One region of the Hoskinsella mucinilytica genome, then DNA from elsewhere that is predicted to be linked to it. Evidence: a T-box and tRNA genes for the amino acid it is inferred to sense, from the RefSeq annotation. Region 1 holds a T-box; the other holds one or more tRNA genes.
What was found. A T-box is a leader RNA that pairs with one kind of tRNA and senses whether it is charged. The one in region 1 lies ahead of alaS (alanine--tRNA ligase), so its partner is inferred to be a tRNA-Ala.

Region 1 (9,438 bases):
TATTCTAATAGATAAAGTACAATGTTATGATAATAGGAAAAGGAGGCTGTAATGGAAGAAAAACTTGTGTTAGAAGCAAAACATTTATTTACCATTTTTCGCAATGAAGATAATGGATATACGGTCGCTAAATTTGTAACTTATGATTCCAAAGAGGAAGAATTTACAGCCACCGGAATTTTCAAGGAGTTAGTGGAAGAGGAGCGATATCGTTTAAAGGGGGAATATAAAGAACATGCACGTTATGGAATGCAGTTTCAGGTATTTGGATATGAAAAAATGATTCCTAACGATGAAAGTAGCTTGATACGGTATTTTTCTAGTAGCCTTTTTCCTGGAATCGGGAAAAAAAGCGCAAAACAGATTGTGGATGTGTTAGGCGAGGATGCTTTGGAAAAAATAAAAGCAGATATTCATGTTTTGGATCAAGTGCCTCAAATGAACGAAAAAAAACGCAATGCGATTATGCAAGGAATCAGAGATCATGGAGATTTAGATGATTCCATCGTCTTTTTTTCACAACACGGTATCGGAATCAAGCATATCATGAAAATAGAAGCGGCATATGGAGAAGATGCGGTATCTGTGATAAAAGAAAATCCTTATCAAATGGTCGAGGATATCGATGGTATTGGGTTTCAAACAGCAGACAAACTTGCCATGGAACTATCTTTTTCATCCGATCATCCTTATCGTATTAAAGCTGCTGTTTTATCCAGCATCTTAGATTTGTCAATGTCTAGTGGAGATACGTATACAAACGAAAAAAGTATTCAAAAGGAATTGAAAAAACGATATGGTGTTGAAGTATCTTGTTTGTCTGATCATCTAGAGGCATTACGTCAAGAACGTCTTATTTTTATTGAAGAAGAGCGTATCTATCATGCAAATCAATATGATGCAGAAAAAGGTATTGCACAGTTTTTAAGTGATTTTCCATATGAAGAACAAGAGCAAATAGATTTACATCATCTATCTGATGAAATCGTTAAGATGGAACAATCATTACATATACAGTATGAAGAAAGACAAAAAGAAGCAATTTTAAGTTTTTTTCATCATCCGTTTTCTATCATAACAGGAGGGCCGGGGACAGGCAAAACAACCATCGTACAAGGGATTCTTTCTTTGTATCAGCAATATTATCCCAATGACATCATTAGCCTTTGTGCTCCGACAGGACGAGCAGCAAAGCGTCTCAGTCAACTTAGTGATGGACGTGCAACTACGATCCATGCGCTTTTGAAATGGGATCTGGAAAGTAATACTTTTTTGGTGAATGAAGATGAACCTATTCAAGCTGATGTGTTGATCATAGATGAATTTTCTATGGTAGATCAATGGCTGTTTTATAATCTTTTGCTTGCTTGTAGAGATGTGAAAAAAATCTTGTTGATTGGAGATGAGGATCAGCTTGCCAGTGTCGGACCTGGGTGTGTGTTAAAAAATCTCATAGAAAGTGAATGTTTCCCATTGATTCGCTTGGCAAAAATTTTCAGACAAAAGCAGGGAAGTGGCGTTGTCACTTTGGCACATGATATCAAAGATGAAATAGAGCCCGATTTAGATTCATTACAAGATGTGGCATATTTTCAATGTGAAAATTTCGAGGTCAGGACTTTGGTAAATCAGGTTGTAGCCAATGCGCTACAAAAGGGCTATGAGGCCAAGGATATTCAGGTATTGGTACCAATGTATCAAGGAGTTGCGGGAATTGATGCTTTAAACAATGCACTTCAACAAATGATCAATCCACCTGATCCATATAAAAAAGAATTAAAAATCGGCTATCGTACCTTTCGAGAAGAGGATAAGATCCTACAGTTGAAGAATCAACCAGATGATCAAGTGAGCAATGGTGATATCGGCGTATTGAAAGAGATCATTTATGCAGATGAGGATATTCAGGGAAAACATCGAATTAGAGTAGAATTTGATGATCATATCGTGGAATATAGTGGAGATTCCATGTTTCATATCACACATGCCTATTGTATTTCCATCCATAAAAGCCAGGGAAGTGAATATCCTATCGTAATTATGCCAATTGTAAAAGATTATCGCTATATGTTACAAAAGCGCTTGATTTATACAGCGGTTACACGTGCGAAAAAAAGTCTGGTCTTACTTGGAGATAAGGAATTATTTTATCATGCCATCCATGTAGAGGATCGCCATATCAGAAAAAGTACTTTGAAACAAAGAATTCTATCTGTTTTTGGATAATTTGTGTATATCATTCCATGCTAATAGCGATAGGAGTGATATATATGAATAAATACATGGTATCGGCTGCCTTAGGTATGGTTCTGGGAATTTATATCGGGTATAGCCAAGAGGAAGAGCTAGAAGATTTTTGTCATAAATCAAAGAAAACGAAAAAGAAAATGATGAAAAAACTTCACCATGCAACAGATACGATTTGTGATTGCATGGATCTGGATTAACCCCATACAGGGGTTTTTCTTTTATGAAACTACTTGAGTGTTTGCGTATTTATGCAAAAAAGCTTCTTCCTCTTTTTATATGTTGTCTTGTTTTGATTTTGATTTTAAAACAGACGCAATTATTTGAATGGCTGCTCTCTTTATATCATAGTTTTGTACCGGTATTTGGAGGAATTGTCATTGCTTTATTTTTACAGCCTTTTATCGATAAGTTGAAACGACATTGTTCAACTAAGTTATCTGTTTTCATTGTATATACAGCTATTATCATATTCTTATTGGTGTTTGCGATTGGTATGATTCCTTTACTTTATCATCAACTTATGGATTTTGTGACGATACTTCCTTCCTGGATTGCTCGATTAGAAGACTTTTTAGATCACTATCATATTGCTTTTGGTAATATCGAAGATTTTAAAAACAAATATATGCAAGAAGGTTATGTATTGGTCATTGATTCTTTGAAAACAACGATGAGTACCTTTACGGATTATGGTATTGCGTTTTTTACAGCGTTTTTCTTATCATTAGATTTAGATTATTGGAAGCGTAGCGCAAAAAAACTTTGGAAAGACTACAAACGTTATGCGAATTTTTATCACACGATGAGCAATATCGTCTATCAGTATCTTTGTGGTACTCTATTAGATTTGTTGTTTATCACATTAAGTGTCGGCGTTGTTTTATATATATTTGACTTTCCTAATGCAATCTTATATGCCATTATACTTGCTTTGTTGAATCTATTTCCGTATATTGGCGCTACCCTTGGATTGATTTTGATCGCCATTGCAGGAGCATTAAGCTATAAAGAATTTCCTTGGCTTGCCTTTGGTATCGTATGGTGTATTCAACAATTAGAAAGTAATATCATTCAGCCTCTGATATTTAATCACACTATGAATGTTCGTCCTATTCTATCTTTCATTTTCATCTTCATAGGAGAAGCGTTATTTGGAGTTGTCGGTGTGATTTTATCTCCAATTTTTGCTAGTATCGCTCAGATTGCCATTCGAAGTTATCTGCATGCGAAAACCAGTGATCAACTAGGAGAATGGGAAGATATTTGGCAGGATTTTGATGAAGTTATGAAAGAAGAGAAAACGAATGCATACAGAAAATAAAACCTTGTAAATAAATATAAGATTTGTTATAATTGAAACGCATAAAAACACGAGGAACAAGAGGAGTACATGAAAGATTCAGCTTAGAGAAAAAGCGGTTGGTGAAAGCTTTGTGATGAGATCATGGAAGGCTGCTTGGGAGTGGTTACGCGGGTCTTCGGCGTTAATGAAGAAATTAAGGTGTACTCAACAAATGAGTGAACTAGGATGGTACCGCGGTAAGAGAAAATCTATCGTTCCTATGATTGGAACGATTTTTTTATTGTAAGGAGGATGTTTAATGAAACAATTAACAGGAAGTCAAATCAGACAGCTATTTCTAGATTATTTCAAATCGAAAGGTCATATGATCGAACCAGGTGCTTCTTTGGTACCACATGATGATCCAACTCTTTTATGGATCAATGCAGGAGTTGCGGCTTTGAAAAAGTATTTTGATGGTAGTGTCAAACCAGAAAGTCCTAGAATCGCAAATGCACAAAAATCTATTCGTACCAATGACATTGAAAATGTAGGGAAGACGGCACGTCATCATACATTCTTTGAGATGCTAGGTAATTTTTCTATCGGCGATTATTTTAAGGAAGAGGCGATTCCATTTGCTTGGGAATTTCTAACAAGTCCAGAGTGGATCGGTTTTCCTAAAGAAAAACTATATGTATCAGTTTATACTGATGATGCAGATGCATATCGCATTTGGACCGAAGTATGTGGTGTAGATCCATCTCATATCTTAAAGACATATGATAACTTCTGGGAAATCGGAGAAGGTCCAGGAGGCCCTGATAGTGAGATCTTCTTTGACCGTGGACCTGCGTATGATCCAAAAGGTCTAGGGGAGCGTTTGTTCTTTGAGGAAATGGAAAACGATCGATATATCGAAGTGTGGAATGTAGTTTTCTCACAATTTGATTGTAAACCGGAATTGCCTAGAAATGAATATAAGGAATTACCACATAAAAACATCGATACAGGTATGGGATTAGAACGTTTGGTATGTCTTGTACAAGGTGGTGAAACCAATTTTGATACAGATCTATTCTTACCGATCATTCATGAAGTAGAGCATTATACAGAAAAACGTTATGGTGATCCTGAATATAAAATGGCATTTCGTGTGATTGCGGATCATATTCGTACCGTGACATTTGCACTTGCGGATGGTGCTTTATTTTCAAATGAAGGGCGTGGCTATGTTTTACGTCGTGTCTTACGTCGTGCAGTGCGTTTTGCGAAAAAGTTAAAAATCGAAGGAGCTTTTATGTATCGATTGGTTCCAACCGTTTATGAGATCATGAAGGATTATTATCCTTATCTTGAGGAAAAATTGGATTATATCGCAAAATTGGTAAAGGCAGAAGAAGAGCGTTTCCATGCGACTTTGGTAGATGGTGAAAAACTATTGAAAGATGTTATGGTACAAAATGCCGATACGAAGACGATCGATGGTGTGACGGCCTTTAAATTATATGACACCTATGGCTTCCCATTAGAACTAACGATAGAAATTGCTTTGGAAAGTGGCTATCAAGTAGATGAAGATGGCTTCCATGCGGAAATGGAGAAACAAAGAGAGCGTGCAAGAAATGCACGTGAAGATGCACAATCTATGTCATCACAATCAAAGGATCTTATGGAGTTTGTCGCAGAAAGTAACTTTATCGGATATGATCAAAGAGAAACAACGGCGCACGTGATTGCATTGTTTAAAGATGGTGTCAGAGTAGATGTGTTGGATGATGAGGGCGATGTGGTAGTTGATCAAACGGTATTCTATGCGGAAAGTGGTGGTCAGATCGGTGATAGTGGTATCATGGAAAATGACCAAGTACACGCATTAGTTTCAACGACAAGCAAAGCGCCACATAAACAGCATCTACATAAGGTGAAGATTGCATATGGTACATTAAAAGAGGGCGATGAGCTAACGTTAAAGGTAGATCATAAAAAACGTGATATCATCACACATAATCACTCTTGTACCCATTTGCTTCAAAGTGCATTGAAACAAGTAGTTGGAAGCCATATTCAACAGGCAGGAAGTTTTGTCAGTGATGAATATCTTCGCTTTGACTTCACTCATTTTGAAAAGGTAAATAAACAACAGCTTAAAGAAATCGAGATGTTGGTCAATCAATATATTGCTGCACATTATGTGGTTTGTAAGGAAGAAATGCCAATTGAAGAAGCCAAACAAAGTGGCGCAACAGCCTTATTTGATGAAAAATATGGTGATGTGGTTCGTGTCGTTACGATGGGAAATGTTTCTAAGGAATTCTGCGGAGGGTGTCATGTCAATAATACGCAGGAAATCGGTGTATGTAAAATCATAAGTGAGGAAAGCATCGGTTCTGGTGTAAGACGAATTACTGCAAAAACAGGATATGATGCATATCAAGAATTTGCGAAAGAAAATGACACTTTACATATGATTGCGACTGATCTTAAAATGAAAGGCATCGCTCATGTAGAAACTAAGGTTTCTGCCATGTTAGATGAAAATGCAAGTTTGAAAAAAGAATTAGCAACACTTCAAGCTAAGATGTTCTCGCTTCAAGCAAATGATATGATAACTCATTTAAAAGAGATGAATGGAAGAAATGTATTATTAGAGCGTGTAGATGGTTTGGATGCCAAAGCAATGAAGGATATCGTTGCGACCATCAAATCGCAAAAGGAAAATGTGGTTGTATTTTTAGCGAGCGTTGCACAGGATAAAGTGGTATTTGTTGCCGGTGCAGATGAACTTGCCGTTCAAAGTGGAGTAAAATGTGGTGATTTGGTAAAACAGGCTGCTTTGCTTTGTGATGGAAAAGGCGGAGGTCGAAATGATATGGCACAATCCGGTGGAAAGGATACTTCAAAAATTGACGCAGCAATGAGTGAAATTGCAAATATGCTGTCATAAGGGTTTTCTTTTAAGGTAAAATAAGCTAAAATAAGGTTATAGACAAAAGGAGGTAATACGATGAAAGATGTTACGGAAACGATGTCTTTTAAATCAGATGATTTAAAACGAGACAATATCAAGCATGTATTACGCTTAGTAAAAGAAGCATTGGATGAAAGAGGCTATAATTCTGTCAACCAGCTCGCTGGTTATCTGATTAGTAATGATCCTGCTTACATTAGTTCACATAACAATGCACGTACGATTATTCAAAGTGTGGAACGATATGAGATTATCGAGGAATTGGTGAGAGCATATCTGGAAGAAGATAAATAATGCGAACATTGGGATTAGATTTAGGAAGTAAGACATTAGGGGTCAGTGTCAGTGATGCCATGGGCATGATCGCTCGTCCTGTTGAAACGTTAAGATTTGAAAGTGATGATTATGATTCCGCTTTTGAACAGGTACAAGCATACATCAAGGAATTTCAGATTACAACAGCTGTCTTAGGTTTACCAAAACATATGAATGGAGATGTTGGTATCCGTGGGGAAATCAGTTATGCATTTAAGGAAAAATTAGAAACGCTTGGCATTGAAGTTATCTTATGGGATGAACGATTGACAACCGTTGCAGCCGAGAAAATTTTGATTGCCGGAAATGTGTCACGTAAAAAGCGCAAGAAGGTCATCGACCAGATGGCAGCAGTTCAGATACTTCAAAGTTATTTAGATAGCAAATACTAGGGGCATAAAGCCCCTTAGCTTTTAGGAGGAAAAATTATGTTAGATTCAAGTAGTTTATATGTTACAGATGAAAACGGCAATGAAAAAAGAATGGAAATTTTATTCACATTTGAAGATGAAGCAAAGGAAAAGACCTATGTAGTATTTGAAGATCCTGATTCTGATACGGGTGAAGTATTTGCATCTCGTTATGATGAGGAAGGAAATTTATTGCCAATCGAATCTGATGAAGAATGGGCAATGGTTGAAGAAGTAATAGGAGCATTTGCTGAAGATGAAGAAGCTGTTGACGAATAAAAAGGTTTGGATTCCCTGTTTGATCGCAGCTATTGTTGTAGTGTTGGGATTGGGTGGATTTGTTTTTTATCAACAAAGCTTAAAGCCAATCAGCGCTACTAGCGAAAAGGTGAATTTTGAGATTCAAAGCGGAGAAGGAATGTCACTTGTGATATCAAACCTAAAAAAAGAAGGCTTGATAAAAAATGAGATGACGACTAAATTGTGTAGTAAGCTGAATGGTCTACAAGATGTAAAGGCAGGAAATTTTGTATTAGATAAAAGCTGGAGTACGCAAGAAATTTTGGAAGCTTTGAATGATGCTAATTTAGCAAAAGGTGATGAGGTCATGATCACCTTCAGAGAAGGTATTTGGGCTAAGGATATCGCTGTTGAGCTTCAAAAGAAAATGGGAATATCCGCAGAAGAATTGATTGCATTATGGAATGATGATGCCTATATCAAAGAATTGATGAAAACTTATCCGTTTTTAACGCAAGATGTATTAAATGATCAAACAAGGGTAAAACTGGAAGGGTATCTATTCCCTGAAACGTATACGTTTGCTAAAGATGCAGATGCAAAAGAAATTACCAGTACCTTTTTAGATCATTTTCAAAGTATTTATGATAAGCATAAAAAAGATATAGATCAAAGCAACATGAGCATTCATGAACTTATGACATTGGCCAGTATCGTACAATACGAGGCAAGCAAGCCAGAGGATATGAAGCTTATTGCGGGAGTTTTCTATAACCGTTTAACTCAAGATATGAAATTAGACTCCAGTGTAACTGTTTGTTATGCAATGTATGATAAATTAAGTGATCCAGAGGATTGTGAGGTAAATACAAACATTGATTCTCCTTACAATACATATGTACATAAAGGATTACCGATCGGTCCAATTGAAAATCCCGGTGAGGATGCAATCGAGGCTGTGCTTCATCCGACCAAGAGCGATTATCTTTATTTTGTAGCGGATATTTATGGAGATGGTAGTGTCTATTATTCTAAAACATTGGATGAGCAAGAGGCTAATATCGATAAGTACAATCTACGAAAATAAGAGGTTAGTATGAAAAAGACGATCATAATAGGGATTGCCGGAGGCAGTGCATCAGGCAAGACTAGTATCAGCAGACAATTAAAAGAAGCATATGAACATACAAAATCAGTTTCTATCATTCGTGAGGATGATTATTACAAGGATCAAAGCGATAAAACGATGGAAGAACGTGTCAAAACCAATTACGATCATCCCTTTGCCTTTGATCATGATTTATTGATTCTGCAACTCAAGCAGTTACTTCAAGGTATCGCTGTTGAAAAACCGGTCTATGATTTTGTGGAGCATACAAGGAGTCATGAAGTGGAATGGATGGAACCAAGTGATGTTATTGTGGTCGAGGGATTGTTTGTACTTGAGCAGGAAGCATTAAGAGAGCTTTGTGATATTAAAGTGTTTGTCGATACCGATGCGGATATCCGCTTTATTCGAAGATTGAAGCGAGATGTAAAAAAACGAGGAAGAACATTGGATTCGGTTGTGGATCAATATACGATGACGGTTCGTGATATGCATAATCAATTTGTGGAGCCAAGCAAACGATATGCGGATATCATCATACCTGAAGGTGGACACAACATGGTCGCAATTGATCTTCTGATTACAAAAATTAGTAGTATAATAGAGAAAAACATGGTATAATACCATGCGATAGGAGTGAAATATAAACTATGGCTGAGGAAAAATTTTTAGTTACACAAGAAGGTTATGATGAATTAGTCAAGGAACAGGAAAATCTAATTCATGTCGTTCGTGATGAGGTTATTAGAGAACTGCAAGAAGCCCGTGCACAGGGTGACTTGAGTGAGAATGCAGATTATGACGCTGCACGTGATCACCAGGCCCGTGTAGAAGCAAGAATTCGTGAATTGGAAGCAATGAT
Region 2 (9,438 bases), on a different contig from region 1:
TACGCTTTATGTCATTATCAATGGAATATTCACTTACAAATACTTTGTCCTGTAAAGATAACAAATTCAATTCATTCTTTTCAAATAACAACTCTTGTATGATATAAACACAACGCTCTTGTGGTGTTTGTGGTATTGGTTCAGCTAATTCAATATCAAGCGTACGAAAGATTTCAGGATTTAGATGATACCCATAACGCAAATTGCTCTCAATCAATTCCTCATTATAATAACGATTGATTGCGTCCATATCACTTCGTATGGTACGATCACTTACATTCAATAGCTTACTAAGTTCTTTACCTGTGATCCATTCGTTTGCGTCGTTCATCATAGCAATAATTCTTTCCTGCCGTTTGTTCAATGCCATTTTCTACACGCCCTTTCTAATATTATTATAAATCAAACTTTCTTAGATGTTCCCAACAGTTTTTCCTAACACCTAGGAAATTTCCTTAGTAAGAATTTCCTAGGACTAGGAAGATGTTTTCGCATCGTTTTTTCTCTACTTAGATATAATGATGAATGATTTCAATTGAAGGGAGAATGACATGAAGAATAAAAAATTGAGATTTATCTTATGCTTAGGGGGCGTATTACTGAGTTCTCTTTTACAGACCTATGTCATTAAGGCATTTATTCAGCCTAGTAATTTATTAAGTAGTGGTTTTACCGGTGTTGCAATACTGATCGATAAAATTGCCGGCTTATATGGGCAAAACATTTCAACATCCATATGTATTTTGGTTTTGAATATTCCGGTTGCATTGGCCTGTTACAAGAGCATTTCAAAAAAATTCACATTCTTATCAACGATTCAATTTATCACAACTTCTTTATTGTTGAAGGTCCTTACCTTTCCGGCACTGTTTGATGATGTGGTATTAAATGTTGTATTTGGTGGTTTTTTATATGGAATCAGTGTAGTGTTGGCGTTAAAATCTAGCGCCAGTACAGGTGGAACTGACTTTATCGCATTGTATGTATCTAATAAGATCGGACGTTCCATATGGGAACAGGTATTTGTATTTAATGCGATCATTCTTTGTATTTTCGGTTATATGTTTGGTTGGATCTATGCGGGATATTCCATCGTCTTCCAGTTTATTTCTACCAAGACGATTTCTACCTTTCATCATCGTTATGAACGAGTTACCTTACAGATTACAACTGATGACCCTGAAAATGTCATCGATGGCTATGTAGATAACTTTCGTCATGGTATCTCTTGTGTACAAGGTTATGGTGGATTTAGTAAGAAAAAGTTATATCTGTTGCATACCGTGGTTTCTTCTTATGAGATCACAGATGCTGTTCATATCATTCAAGAGGTAGATCCTCACGCTATCATCAATGTATTAAGGACAGAACAATTTTTCGGTGGTTTCTATCAACGCCCAATTGATTAAAACGGTAACTAACCGTTTTTTTCTTGCATAATTTCAGAAAAAAAGATATCCTATCAATATAGAAAGTGAGGCAAATAAAATGAAGCATCTTTTGATTACAGGAGGAACGGTATTTGTCAGTCGTTTTGTAGCACAGTATTTTGTTAAGAAGGGATATGAAGTTACGGTTTTAAATCGAAATTCCAGACCACAAGTAGAAGGTGTACATTTGATTTGTGCTGACAGAAACCATTTACAAGATGAACTTAAGTGTCAAAATTTTGATGCAGTAATTGATGTTTGTGCCTATCATTCTCTTGATATCGAACACTTATTACAAGCATTACCTAAGGTACAAGACTATGTATTTATCAGTTCTTCGGCAGTCTATCCCGAAACCAATCCACAACCTTTTTCAGAGGATCAAAAGATTGGTCCAAATAGTATTTGGAAAGACTATGGAACAAATAAAGCGGATGCTGAGAAATATCTTTTAACTAAGGTTCCACAGGCTTATATTCTACGACCGCCTTATTTATATGGACCTATGCAAAATCTTTATAGAGAGCCTTTTGTCTTTGAATGCGCATTGAAAAACAGACCTTTTTATTTACCGAAAAACGGTAATATGAAGCTACAATTTTTTCATGTAGAGGATTTATGTAGGATGATTGAGTTATTAATTACCAAACACCCAAAGCATCATATTTATAATGTTGGAAATGAATCAACCGTGGATGTAAAAACATTTGTAGAGCTTTGTTATCAAGTTGCACAAGCAAAGCTTCAAATGATACCTGTCACACAACATGAAAATCAAAGAGATTACTTTAGTTTCCACGATTATGAATATGAATTAGATGTGACCAGACAGAAAGAACTCTTATGTGATACAAAAGATCTTGTCATAGGTCTAAAAGAGTCCTTTGATTGGTATTGTGCTCATCCACAAGATCATGTCAGAAAAGATTATATCGAATTCATTGATAAACATTTTACCTCATAATGTAAAAAATCATGTTTCCCTAACACAAGGGATGACATGATTTTTTTAAAGCATTTAGTTGAAGCCTATAGGAAACTAAAAATATATTTAGTACACGTAAAGTTACTTTAGGTTCAACTATTTCTCAATATTTAAATGATTACTAATGAATGTTTGTGGTTTTAATGATGATTCATTTATTTTTGGTCTTATAAAGCTTATACCACGATCTACGCTTGAAAATGTCAAAGATACGGCTATAAAAAAATCTCATTTGAAAAGAATACGAATTCATAATTCAGACATTACCATGCTTCTAATCTTATTTCAAGTGGTGTTAATATTGTAGCAGTTAGGAAACGATTAGGTCATAGTGATGTTAATATCACACTTAAAGTTTATACTCATTTGATTAAAGATAGTGAAGATTATTTGATTGATTATGTGAATAAATCTTCTCAACATATAAAAAAGTCCTTTATTTAAGGACTTATTTGTTATTTGGTGGAGCTTATCGGGATCGAACCGATGACCCCCTGCGTGCAAGGCAGGTGCTCTCCCAGCTGAGCTAAAACCCCATGTATATTTAAATTCGATGGTGGGCCTGAATGGACTTGAACCAACGACCTCACCCTTATCAGGGGTGCGCTCTAACCACCTGAGCTACAGGCCCGTTTCCATCGAATGCCCTATTATAATACCATGGAGGTTTATATCTGTCAACAAGAAATTTAAATTTTTTTTATTTTTTTTGCATTTCTTTTTTCACCCTATATTTGCTAACTTTTTCGATGATAAACGATCAGAAAATGTCATACGTTTAAGCTAACATTTGGAAGTATTCTAAGACACTTTCATACAAGCATTGAGCAACCTTTTGTTGATACTCTTCTGTTTTCAATTTTTCCCGATCTTCTTCATTTGATAAAAAACCACACTCCACCAAAGCACCGATTTTATTTGTATTATTTAATATATAATAATCTCCCGTTTTGCTTGTCATCTTGGTACCTGTCAATTTCTTAAAATTTTTCTGTACGATATCCGCAAATACTCTGCTAACTTCATTGTCTTTTTTATAAAATGCTTGTGCTCCTTTTACAGATGGGTTAGGATAAGCATTCAAGTGAATGCTCAAAAATAGATCTGTTTGATCCTGATTGATCATTTCCACTCTTTTCTTCATATCCTCTTTTTTTCGATTCGTTGCCTGTTCACTCGCTAAGTCATAAGCACCATCTCTTGTCATAGTGACACTGGCACCATCTTTACTCAATAATAGTTTCAACTTTTCCGCAATCTTTAAATTTATTTCCTGTTCTTTTGCATCATTGGTTCTTGCGCCATCATCTTTTCCACCATGTCCAGGGTCCAATACGACACTAACACCACTCAATGCCTTATAATCTCTTAAAGCATTGATATGTTGTATATGGGATAGCATAAAAGTGGATGCACAAACGGTTGCGACCAATGCCACGATCATTACATAAGTTTTTCTCCTCATATCACTCACCAATTCCAGTATATGTTAGGGAAAAAAATTAATAACTAAAAAAAGAAGTCCGAAGACTTCCTAAAACCGTGATAAGATATCTTGATTCATTCTAGAAACAATAGCACTTGCGAGTTGTACGCTATGTTCAAAATCCTCTAATGTCGTAAAACCATGATGAGAATGAATATAGCGTACAGGTACTCCGATTACGATCGTTGGTATTCCATTATGAGAAACATGAAGCATAGCACCATTGGTACCTCCACCGCTTCTTACACTTTCTTGATATGGGATATTCAATTCTTTCGCAAGATCTAGGGCATAGCGTTGAAATCTTGGATTGGTAATCATACTGCGATCGAAATGGCGAAGCATTCCTCCTTTACGAAGTGCAGTCTGAATCATCCATTCCTCTTGAAAAGTATCATCTGCAGGGCAACCTTCAAAACAAATCGCAATATCCGCAGAAATGGTTTTAGTGACCAAATTCATTCCACGCTCTCCTACCTCTTCCTGTGAAGAAAGGGTACCAATGATATTCATTTCATTACTAAAGGCTCTAGCTAAGGTTTCGATAACAGCTGCACAACCTATACGGCAGTCGAATGCTTTACCAAGGAATAGATCTTTTTCTTCGTCATATTCACAAATTACATCCGGGACAACAGGTGCACCTATTCCAATATGAAAACGCTCTATCACCTCTTGCTTACTGGATGCTCCTACGTCTATCACCATTTCCTGTGAGGAAAGAGCTTCGGGATGTTCTCGATCCTTCATAAAATGCGGTGGTTTTGCGGCTATGATACCACTCACATAAGTACCATCCATGGTCTTAATGCGTACCTTAGATGCAGGCATGGTATCTGGTACCCAACCTCCTAATGGCAAAAAAGTCATGGTTCCATTAGGTTTGATCGCTTGAATGATGAAGCCGACTTCATCACTATGGGCATCAATCAAAATATATGGTTTCCCCTGTTTTTCTATCTTTTCTTTCAAATATACGTTTCTTAAATGATCTTCATGAAAGGTGAATTGACTTGGACAGTATTCCTGAGCCAGGGAAACTACCTCATCTTCAAAACCACTTACACCATTTGCATTTGAAAATCGCTGAATCATTTGTATCATTTCTTGTTTTGTGTGCATACGATTAACTCCTCTTTGTATTGTTCCTTTGTCATGATATAAAGTTTACTTTGTTGCTTTTGTCCATTCTGAGTAGAGAAATCTACATCCTTCAAATAATGAAACCCTAGTTTTTCGATGACTCTTTGTGATTGATGATTGAAAAGAAAATGACCACAGCATAAGAAATCATAATTTAATTCCTCAAAACAATAACGAATCACTTCACGTACTGCTTCTGGCATGATTCCTTTCCCCCATGCACCTCGATGTAAAGCATAGCCTATTTCTCTTCCCTTTTTCAATTCATAATGATCATCTATATTCACATGAATGGGTTCCAACCCAATAGAACCGATCACTTTTCCCGTTTGTTTCCATACAACAGCAAACGTCTTCTTTTCTCGAATAAATAAATCTAGAATTTTTTGAGAATCCTCGATACAAGTATGGCGATTCCATCCGGCCATATGACCGATTTCTTCCATTGATGCATATTCATAAAAATCCTGTAGATCCTCTTTATGCCATTCTCTTATCCTTAATCTCGGCGTTGTCAAACAAACACCTGTAACATCTATTTCTGCATTCATCCTCTTTTTCTCTCCTCATGGTTCATTTCTATTATAAACGTTTATCAATCAAACACAAGAGAGAACGTCTGTTTTGTATTTATAAACAAACATTCAAAATCTTGTGAGAGAGCAGAAAAAGTTGTACCATAAAGAAAAGGGAGGAAATCGTCTATGATCAAAAAACATATGGATAAAGTCACCTATACCTTCACAGGTAGTATGTTGTTGATTTTTGGTATCCTATTGATATGGAAAAAAGCAACAATCTTAGCCTTTTTCTTATGGATGATAGGTGTCATCGCTTTATTACAAGGGCTTTCCTTGTTCATAAAAAAATGGTTACAGCATAACTTTCATAATGCGGATACCCTCCGTATCTTATGTGATGGGATCCTTGCATTTTTATGCATCTTAACACCAAAACTTCCTATGAGCATCTTTACCCTGTTATTTGCCGGTTATTTGGCTATCAATGGCATGGCCAAAGGAATCAATGCCTATCTCTCTTGGAAAAACCATGCAAACGGTGTTTTCATAGACAGCGTTGCCTCAATTTTTTATCTAATATTCGCAATCGTATTATCACTATCTCCTTATATGAAGGTAGAGGATGTGTTAATATGGATAGGAATTTATTGTATTGCACTTGGCCTTACCTATATACGTGATATCCTTTCGATTGATCATAAATATGCATTAAAACGAAAGATTCGTATCACGCTTCCTATTTGGATGTGTGCATTGATACCTAAAAGAATGATCAATCAATTGAATCATTATCTTCAAGATAATGGAGAAAAAGCATCTCTTTATGATCAAAAAGAAGAAGGAAATTGTGATATGATGATTTACATTCATGCCACAGAAAAAGGATTTGGTATGATCGGACATATTGATTTCAGTATGGATCATAAGGTATACTCATATGGGAACTATGACCATGAAAGTGTATTTATGATGGAAGCTTTAGGTGATGGTGTACTGTTTATCGCCGATGAAGATCCTTACTTACCATTTTGTATCCAACATGAAGAAAATACCATTTTTGCATTCGGATTACGTTTGAATGAGGAACAAAAACAAAAGGTCCACGAAGAGCTTGCGACATTATTTACCAATACCATTCCTTGGAAACCAAATATTGTAAAAGATCCATCCAAAGAGTATCCACAGTTCTCTAATCAACTTTATTTGGCAACTCATGCCGAATTTTATAAATTTCAACAGGGATGTTTTAAAACCTATTTTGTATTAGGAAATAACTGTGTACGCTTCGTTGATCGAATCTTAGGAAGTCTTGGAAGTGATATCTTGAATATGAGAGGATTCGTTACTCCAGGCACTTATCTTGATTATTTACAACGAGTTTATACAAAGCCACATAGTTTTGTCATATCACAGGCGATTTATCCCTGCGTAAAGAAAAAGAAGAAAGGATACAAACGACATGTTACTACTTAGTATTCTATTGATCATTGTTGTGATCATCTTATGCATCTGTATAGGAATCGGTTTATATTTTTATCATCGAGCCATTGATGCCAAGACAGAAAAGCCCTTTATATCTATCAATCCTCATAAGACATTGACGGAAGACGATCAATGGTATTTACAAAATAAAAATGTGAAACACTTGGAAATGAATACCGAGGATCATATCAAACTACATGCGAGCGAAATACGTAACAAAGGTAATCGCTGGGTCATTATCGTACATGGTTATATGGGTAGACTGGAAGATATGATACCTCAGGCACATCAATTTTATGATCGAGGCTATCAGGTGTTATTACCTGACCTAAGGGGACATGGAAGAAGTGAAGGTTCTGTCATAGGCTTTGGTTATCTGGATCATTTAGATATTTTGGCTTGGTGTGACAAATTAAAACAAGAGGGCGCAGAACAAATTCTTCTTTATGGAGTCAGTATGGGCGCAAGTACCGTCATGATGTGTGCTGATGCCGTTTCTTATCCAATAGAAGCCATCATTGAAGATTGTGGGTTCTCTAATTTAAAAGATCAGCTTACGCATATCGTAAAACAAATGGTTCCCAAAGTACCAAGTAGCTTTTTGATTGGTTGCTTATCACTCGTAATGAAATGGAAAAGCGGATATCGGATCAAAGATGCAAACCCTAGCATTCACGTTCAACATAGTAAGGTTCCCATCTTATTTCTACATGGTGATAGAGACACCTTTATTTCCATTGATATGATGGAAGAACTTTACACATTATGCAACAACAAGAAGAGAAAAGTTATGATTCCCGGAGGAAGACATGCCAACAGTTGTAAGATCCGTCCTCAATTATATTGGGAGAGCATTGACTCATTTTTAGTTGACATCCGTCAAAATTTATAAAAAGGTTTGTTTGAAAGACAGACCTTTTTTTCTATCCTGTAGTTAAGAAAATGACAATTTATAAAAAATAAAGATAAAATGATCTCGGATACCTACAAAAGGTAAGACTTTTACTCACAAAATAAGTATGATATACTTATATAGCATGAAACATATATATTAAAAAAATAAAAATGTTGAATGATGTTTCATACTAAGCGGATGAGGTGACCTTTTTATGAAGATTTTGGTATGTAGTAAACAATATTCCAAAGAACTTGATACTCTTTTTCATAACGTTCCATTACCGGGTCATATTGAAATGAAGCTGGAGCATTGTTTTATGATCAGGAATGAACAAGCTTTCATTGAACAATGTTATGATATAGATGTTTTGGTAATGGATCTGACCTGTGATGGGGACACATTATTGCATGCGGCGATACAAGTACGACGTAAGAATAAAAAGCTTCGTATTTTATTGTGTTGTGATTCAGAGCGCTATGTAAAAGAAGGCTATAAAACAGGTGCTAATTTATATTTCACACTTCCAATCACACAGGATGCTTTCAATCGAGAATTTCATGAAATCATGTTTGATTACCTTGATTTCTGTGCTGGCTTTTTTCTTAGGGATGTTAGTCAGAAAAAGCTTTATTTCAAAGATATACTCTACATTGAAGCTGATCGTAAATATACGATTTTGCATTTCAATAACAAGCAAAACTTATGTTGCCATTATACAATGAAACGATGGGGTGAAATATTAAATCGATATTTTTTCTGTCAATCTCATCGATCTTATGTTGTTAATCTTCGTTATGTAAAGGACATCGATCCTAAAACGATCGTATTACATGATAACACGTATCTTCCATTAACCAATCGTTATAAAGAAATATTTCAAAACGAGTATAATAAATATGCTTTATATACCTTTGAAAAAGATAATTCATAGAAACAAAAAAGGATGCTGCCTTGTTTATAAAGACAGCATCCTTTGTTTGAGAAGATAGTGAATATTAACATAAACACAGGATTAAGAAAGCGATCCTGTTTTACTACATGTTAGCTTAACATCATCATTGACCGTTTCTACGGCAATTCCCAAAGCATAACGTTTTGCGACTACCTTACCGATTGCTGAGGCACCGCTTTTAGAAGCCGATTGGCTTATGATCTTCCAACTTGAGGCCGGACAAGTTGTAGTTACATATGCATTGGTACAAGTGGCACTAGAACCATTATAACTAAAAGTACCATGAATTGTAACAGACCAAAGGATCGTTGATCCATTTTTATAATTCACTGTTTTACTACCTGATTTCGTTGAGGTTGCTCTAGTCGCAATTCCCAAATCATTTTCCTCAATAATGATTTCTTTTGTAATACCATTTTCCAATTGTATTTCTTCTATTACTCGAGTAGATTCCTCAGCGGCTTTCGCATGAACACCAAAGCCAAACACCATCGTAACGACAAAAAAACCAATCATAAGTTTTTTCATTTTCTTATTCCTC

Region 2: it encodes a tRNA-Ala, which carries the amino acid that the T-box ahead of alaS (alanine--tRNA ligase) is inferred to sense. The anticodon was not compared.

Annotation. Positions count from the first base shown of each region.
Region 1 is NZ_JBEQZJ010000020.1:1,331-10,768, forward strand. It holds gene recD2 (SF1B family DNA helicase RecD2) at 52-2,226, shown strand; gene UGRO018_RS08570 (hypothetical protein) at 2,271-2,447, shown strand; gene UGRO018_RS08575 (AI-2E family transporter) at 2,471-3,571, shown strand; T-box leader at 3,615-3,815, shown strand; gene alaS (alanine--tRNA ligase) at 3,852-6,479, shown strand; gene UGRO018_RS08585 (IreB family regulatory phosphoprotein) at 6,540-6,797, shown strand; gene ruvX (Holliday junction resolvase RuvX) at 6,797-7,210, shown strand; gene UGRO018_RS08595 (DUF1292 domain-containing protein) at 7,247-7,507, shown strand; gene mltG (endolytic transglycosylase MltG) at 7,485-8,555, shown strand; gene udk (uridine kinase) at 8,565-9,197, shown strand; gene greA (transcription elongation factor GreA) at 9,227-9,438, shown strand, end outside.
Region 2 is NZ_JBEQZJ010000026.1:2,712-12,149, forward strand. It holds gene UGRO018_RS10545 (BglG family transcription antiterminator) at 1-370, opposite strand, end outside; gene UGRO018_RS10550 (YitT family protein) at 552-1,409, shown strand; gene UGRO018_RS10555 (NAD-dependent epimerase/dehydratase family protein) at 1,489-2,394, shown strand; partial or broken gene UGRO018_RS10560 (hypothetical protein) at 2,683-2,859, shown strand; tRNA gene UGRO018_RS10565 (tRNA-Ala) at 2,876-2,951, opposite strand; tRNA gene UGRO018_RS10570 (tRNA-Ile) at 2,970-3,046, opposite strand; gene UGRO018_RS10575 (N-acetylmuramoyl-L-alanine amidase) at 3,194-3,880, opposite strand; gene UGRO018_RS10580 (M42 family metallopeptidase) at 3,950-5,023, opposite strand; gene UGRO018_RS10585 (GNAT family N-acetyltransferase) at 5,002-5,595, opposite strand; gene UGRO018_RS10590 (HdeD family acid-resistance protein) at 5,749-7,038, shown strand; gene UGRO018_RS10595 (alpha/beta hydrolase) at 7,025-7,939, shown strand; gene UGRO018_RS10600 (LytR/AlgR family response regulator transcription factor) at 8,157-8,876, shown strand; gene UGRO018_RS10605 (hypothetical protein) at 8,958-9,425, opposite strand; gene UGRO018_RS10610 (DUF6120 family protein) at 9,430-9,438, opposite strand, start outside.